DNA from 3 places in the Abyssisolibacter sp. ZYX002 genome. Region 3 is predicted to be linked to each of the others. Evidence: riboswitches for the same ligand, from Rfam matches in the RefSeq annotation. Region 3 holds a riboswitch; each other region holds the start of a gene.

Region 1 (2,281 bases), on a different contig from region 3:
CTATATTGTTTTGTGGAAACCGTTGTATAGGCTCTTGAATAAAAAAATCACCATTCTCTATCCAAAATTTAAGCTCATTAGCAATTTTTCTAGCTTTCTGTAAACTAGATAGTGGAGTTGTCTTTATTTCTTTTCCATCAATTACTACTTTTCCACTTCTAAGTTCTTCATAGCTAACTTTCGCCACTGAAGGTTTATTTTTTTTCTTAACACTATAATCTATAACACTTGTATATATGTCTTTATTTTCTACACATACCTTTTTCATCATATCTTCATCCAATATTGGTATTGGGATACCTATACCTACAAAAATAGATGTACCATAGTTTTCAAATACAGCAGGCTGAATATACTCAGTATCCATATCCTTCAAATCTCCAATAACAGCTAGTGTTGCTGCTGGTCCTAAAGTCACACCATTAACACCTCTATTAGCCGATGAATTAAACTGTGTTCCTTGCCACGACACATATCCTTGAGCCCCTGCTAGGAAAATCCTAGTACCTATTCCTATAGTTCTGTAATTAGGATCATTTAGCAATGGACTAAGTTCTCCTGATGTAGAATAGTTAATATTACCCTTGCTTGGCTTTAATATTCCCATATATGTGTATATCTTTTTATCACTAGTATTTATTGCGGCTGCATAATTTTGATAAGCATTTCTAGGATTAAAAAGATAAGCCTCATTTAGGTCTTCTAATCTTACATTAGTTTGTACTTCACTTCTTGGATAACAATCTGTAGGACTTGCTTTGGCTTTCAATTCTATTTCTTTACCATCTATTAAATCACATATTACATGAGCACCACCATATTCTCTTCCTCTGTCTAATGATTCTTCTGTAGCACCTATGTAGGTATCAACTGCTGCAAGCCCTCCGCATGCCGTAACATTGTTTAGCGTGATTTTGCTCATCTTAATAGGCGGGTCTGAATGCCCGAAATTTAAAAATGCCCCAGATGAACACATAGGTCCAAATGTTCCTGTGGTTACTACATCTACCTGCTTAGTAGCTTCTTCTATTCCTTTTTCTTTTACAATACCGATTATTTCTTCTGCAGTTACAACCACTGCTTCCCCTTTCCTGATTTTTTCATTGATTTCTTGATAAGTTTTTTTAATCATCTTTTAACTTACACTCCTTTCTTTGTGAATAAAGTTTAATAGTTTTTAAAATTTAACTAACTATTGTCACGTTATGATATATAATATAAAAAAACTTTCTCTAAATGATATAGAGAAAGTTCGTTGATAACTCTTATCATTCGGCTATGCCGCTGGTTTTAGCACCTTGCATAAAGCAGGTTGCCGGACTTCTATGGGCCAGTTCCCTCAGTCACTCTTAATAAGATTATTTAATTCGTTCTAATATATTTTTATAAAATTTGTTGGTATACCAACTTAATTAATAAAGATTATAAACTAAATATTATGGGCTGTCAACAAAAAAGTTTTATTAACTTATTCAATACTACATTTCTATTTTATTTCAAAACTGAACCTAAAAAGGGATTAAGTAACCATTGAGTTGCCAAAAACATCAATAAATTAACAATAAATAAAAAATAACAACTATCCAATATCTTCGTTATAATTAAGTCACCAATACTACTTCATTACAGAAGAATAAAGCGTAACAACCATCAAGTCGTTACGCTTCACTACTTCTTTAGATTTAATTTCTATTTGCTTACTAGTATTATCTATACGAAACTCTCCTTTGTATATTAGATGTGATACTGGTATTATTTTATACCCCTGTTTTGTCAGTTTATCTAATATTAATGGTAAAATGATTAAAATTATTTTACATATCATTTTTAGTAGTTCAACATTTAAGTTACATGATTATTCAACCTTAATCTTTGTTATATTATCATCGTATATTGAGTATAAAAAATCAAAGCTTATATTTTTTGCTTTAGCAAATTTATCATCATTTAATCTAATAGTATCATTCTTATCGATACAATATGATTTAGAACTTTCTTTTCCCTGAAAATTTATACGCAAATACGGCTGTTGTATTGTATCACTACATTCTTTAAACTCAGCTTTATTAAATAACTCTGTTAATTGTTTTATTTGTTCTTGATCTTCTATTATAGCTACACTACTATTAAAACCATACCCTATTACAACAGTGTTTATATCCATATTTTCTTGTGTTTTAGAGTTTTGGCATCCCACTATAAATAATACAATTAGAAGTGAATATCCCAATATAAAATTCTTCATCTGACCTACCTCTCTCACTAATTAATTTAGAAATCA
Region 2 (2,281 bases), on a different contig from region 3:
ACATAGACATCGGACAGTATTAATGATAATATAAATGTGTGATATTATATATAAGATGTAAAGTATTAAAAAAGATTGTTTATTTAACAGTTATCAGATTGATTATATATAATTATTTACTTAGGGGTAACTAATATTACATAGTGATTACGATAATTAGTATATCCGCGTTTACGCATGTTATTTATTTAATTGCAATTAATATAATTAGCTAACAATAGGTATATTTAATAACTATACAGTAATCACAAAGAACGAGGATAATTACATGAAAAAATATGTTTTAGTTTTTTTAATGTCGATGGTTCCAATAGTAGAGTTAAGAGGGGCAATTCCAGTTGGTGTATCAATGGGAATAGATCCTACCCTTAGCTTGTTTATAAGTATTGTAGGGAATTGCCTGTTAGTGCCAATATTGCTAAAAACAATATTACCAATACTGAGGTTTTTTTATAGAATAGAATATTTTAAGAAATATGTTATTTGGGTACATAAAAGAACGATGAGTAAGAGCGAAAGAGTAAAAAAATACGAGGTCTTTGGTTTATTTTTGTTAGTGGCAATACCTGTTCCATCTACAGGGGTTTATACAGGTTGCTTGGTCGCAACATTACTTAGGATTAAATACAAAGATGCATTAAAAGCTATCTTGTCAGGAGTAATAACATCTGGAATGATTGTTTACGTCTTAAGCGTCGTTATTATTAATTAAAGACACAAAAAACCAAAAAAATGTAAAAAAGTATTGCAACATTTATGAACATATGCTATTATAAGAGAGAACGTAAAACTAAATAAGTAACCTTATTAAGAGTGACTGAGGGAATAGGCCCTATGAAGTCCAGCAACCGACTATTACTAGCAATAATAGGAAAGGTGCTAAATCCTACAGATATTACATCTGAAAGATGAGGAAGTGCTATAGACAACTCTTCCTTAAGGAAGAGATTTTTTAATTTGAACAACTTTAGATATGACATAGATACATATAGCAGTTCCTTTGAGATTTGCTATAACAGGCAAATCTTGGGTCACGATGGGAGTTGATTCCACTTACTATTCGTTTAAAAAATAAAATTAGGGGGTTGTATTATGAGACAATGGTTATTTACATCTGAATCTGTAACAGAAGGCCATCCAGATAAAATGTGCGATCAGATATCAGATGCAATACTAGACACAATCTTATCAAAAGATCCAAATTCTAGAGTTGCATGCGAAACATCCGTAACGACAGGATTAGTATTAGTGTCTGGAGAGATATCAACAAGTTGCTATGTTGATATACCAAAGATAGTTAGGCAGACAGTAAAAGATATAGGTTATACAAGAGCTAAATATGGTTTTGATGGAGATACTTGCGCAGTTATTACATCTATAGACGAGCAATCACCAGATATAGCTATGGGCGTTGATGAAGGGTTTGAAAGTAAAAAAGGAGAAATAAATGATTCTGAAAATGCTACAGGTGCAGGGGATCAAGGTATAATGTTCGGATTTGCGTGTAACGAAACACCTGAGCTTATGCCATTACCTATTTCATTGGCACACAAATTAGCTAGAAGACTTGCAGAGGTAAGAAAAAATGGTACCCTCAAATATCTAAGACCAGATGGAAAGACACAAGTTACAATAGAGTATCATGATGATAAACCTCATAGAGTAGATACAATAGTTATATCTACACAACATTGTCCTGATGTTGAATTAGAGACAATAGAAAAAGATTTGATAGAAAAAGTTGTAAAAGAAGTAGTGCCAACTAAATTCTTAGATGATAACACTAGATTCCTAATCAATCCTACAGGAAGATTTGTAATAGGTGGACCTCAAGGAGATGCAGGATTAACAGGAAGAAAGATTATAGTAGATACTTATGGTGGATACTCTCGTCATGGAGGAGGAGCTTTCTCAGGAAAAGATCCTACAAAAGTTGATAGATCTGCAGCTTATGCAGCTAGATATGTTGCTAAAAACATAGTTGCAGCAGGGCTTGCTGACAAATGTGAAGTACAGCTAGCTTATGCTATAGGAGTAGCATATCCTGTTTCAATATATGTAGATACTTTTGGCACAGGAAAAATTGATGAGGAAAAGATAGAACAATTAATCAAAGATAATTTTGATTTAAGACCAGCAGCAATAATTAGAGACTTAGAATTAAAAAGAGGGATATACAAGCAAACAGCTGCATATGGACATTTCGGAAGAACAGACATAGATTTACCTTGGGAAAAAACAGATAAAGTAGATGTATTAAAGAAAGAAGCAAATTTATAAA
Region 3 (2,281 bases):
AATGCTATAGTGAAGGTATAATGAACATAACTGAAGATGGATTGTTTGAGCCTAACAAAATTATGACTCAAGGAGAGGTAATAACTATAATTGATAAGATCAGCAATCCCCCTGCTCTAACTAGACCTAATTATGAGTATATTAAATACATTCCTATACTTATGTATCATGAAATAAATACTCTCCCACATAAAGGTCCAGCTAGTCTATATGTGAGTAGAGAGAACTTTAGTAAACAGCTTGATTTACTTAAAGATTACAACTATAATACAATATCTATGTCACAGCTTTACAATCACTGGGAAAATAACTATCCTCTACCCAAAAATCCTATAGTGTTAACATTTGATGATGGTTATCCCTCTCATTTTAATTATGCTGCAAATGAACTATCTAAAAGAGGAATGTGCGGAACATTTTATCTTATTACATCAACTTTATTAAATGATACTCCTCGCTCTCCAGATCATGTGAGAAAAATATTCTATGATGGTATGGAGATTGGTAGTCATACAGTAACTCATGTTGATTTTCATTATAATAGTAACGCCAAAATCAGTAAAGAAATTGCTCAGTCTAAAAAAATTCTTGAAAAAATGATAGATTCTAAAATTACTCATTTTTGCTATCCTGCAGGTCATTCTACGGTTTATGGTATAAATGAAGTAAAAAAACATGGATATTTGACTGCTGTTAAAACAAAATATGGTATTAGTAAAAAATCTGACGACTTCTTAACACTAAAGAGATTGAGAATAAACTACTATGATACTGCTAATTATTTCTTGAAAAGATTGGGTGGTAATGTAGCGTACAACGCATCACATCAATAAACTTAAGAGTTTTATTTGTTTATATATTATTCTATTTTATAACTTAACATTTATTGGCTACATTTATATTCACTTTTTAAATATCTGCTTATTAAAATATGTTGACAATTTCGCTTTATTGCATTATACTTAATATAATTTAATAGTCTTATTAAGAGTGACTGAGGGATCTGGCCCTACGAAGTCCAGCAACCTACTATAAGTAAGGTGCTAAAACCAGCGGCTATGCCGAGTGATAAGAGATGATTATAACCCTCTTTTCATTAAAGAGGTTTTTTTATTTTATAAAACAATTAAATATTTCTTATTGAGAGTGACTGAGGGATCTGGCCCTATGAAGTCCAGCAACCTACTGCAAGTAAAGGTGCTAAAACCAGCGGTTTATTAACCGAATGATAAGAGCTTAAATAGAAACTCTCTTATCTTAAGAGAGTTTTATTTTTACTCAAAATTAACAGATTCGTTACTTATAGATAACTGTATCATCAATAATAAATAGTATTGTTTATATTACTTTACTCATAAAAAAGGAGAGATTATAATGTATATTAGAGATATGTTTGACAAAGAAAAATCACTTATTTCGCTAGAAATATTTCCACCAAAAAAAGAATCAAAAATCGAAACAATTTATGATACTATATTCAAACTCAAAGAACTAAGACCAGATTTTATAAGCGTGACATATGGTGCTGGAGGTAGTACTAAAGATACAACGATTGATGTTTCATCATTTATTCATAGAATTTCAAATGTTCCATCATTGGCTCATTTGACATGTCTAACTTCAAATAAAGAGGAACTCAATATCACCTTAGATAGTTTGCATAAACAAGGAGTAAAAAACATACTAGCTTTACGAGGAGACTATCCTTTAGAAGGCTACCATGAAAATCATGGTTTTAAATATGCTTCTGATTTAGTAAAGCACATTAAAGAAAATTATGATTTTTGCATAGGAGGAGCGTGCTATCCAGAAAAGCATTTGGAGTGCGAATCTTTACACCAAGATATTGATAACTTAAAACAGAAAGTAGACTCTGGAGTTGAATTTTTAATTTCACAGCTATTTTTTGATAATAATTTATTCTACGAGTATAAAGATAAAGTTAGAAAGAAAAATATTAATGTTCCTATTTTAGCAGGTGTTTTACCAATTCTTAATAAAAATCAAGTTAAGAGGATTATTGAGCTTACTGGTTGTTCATTGCCTAAGAAAATCAAAAAGATTATAGAAAAATACGAACATTCACCAAATGCTTTAAGAGAAGCTGGTTTAGCATATGCAATCGAGCAAATTATTGATTTATTGTCATGGGATACAGACGGTATCCATATCTATACTATGAATAAACCAAAGGCAACTAGTCATATTTTAAATAATATAAAAGCGATAAGAGGAGTTGTATGTGATGAATGTGCATGCTAACAAGCGTGTTGGTCCATTA

Evidence for each region. Region 3 has a riboswitch for S-adenosylmethionine ahead of metF (methylenetetrahydrofolate reductase [NAD(P)H]). Riboswitches for the same ligand answer to the same signal wherever they lie in the genome.
Region 1: it holds a riboswitch for S-adenosylmethionine, as region 3 does, so the genes downstream of both, P3X86_RS11335 (homocysteine biosynthesis protein) here and metF (methylenetetrahydrofolate reductase [NAD(P)H]) in region 3, are expected to answer to the same signal.
Region 2: it holds a riboswitch for S-adenosylmethionine, as region 3 does, so the genes downstream of both, metK (methionine adenosyltransferase) here and metF (methylenetetrahydrofolate reductase [NAD(P)H]) in region 3, are expected to answer to the same signal.

The regions. Positions count from the first base shown of each region.
Region 1 covers NZ_JARMXH010000003.1:275,631-277,911, reverse strand. The annotation lists gene P3X86_RS11335 (homocysteine biosynthesis protein) at 1-1,132, opposite strand, end outside; SAM riboswitch class I at 1,263-1,359, opposite strand; gene P3X86_RS11330 (hypothetical protein) at 1,616-1,825, opposite strand; gene P3X86_RS11325 (hypothetical protein) at 1,856-2,245, opposite strand.
Region 2 covers NZ_JARMXH010000010.1:100,257-102,537, reverse strand. The annotation lists gene P3X86_RS19205 (COG2426 family protein) at 269-712, shown strand; SAM riboswitch class I at 802-915, shown strand; gene metK (methionine adenosyltransferase) at 1,093-2,280, shown strand.
Region 3 covers NZ_JARMXH010000002.1:598,562-600,842, forward strand. The annotation lists gene P3X86_RS08815 (polysaccharide deacetylase family protein) at 1-833, shown strand, start outside; SAM riboswitch class I at 979-1,075, shown strand; SAM riboswitch class I at 1,135-1,235, shown strand; gene metF (methylenetetrahydrofolate reductase [NAD(P)H]) at 1,375-2,262, shown strand; gene P3X86_RS08825 (methionine synthase) at 2,246-2,281, shown strand, end outside.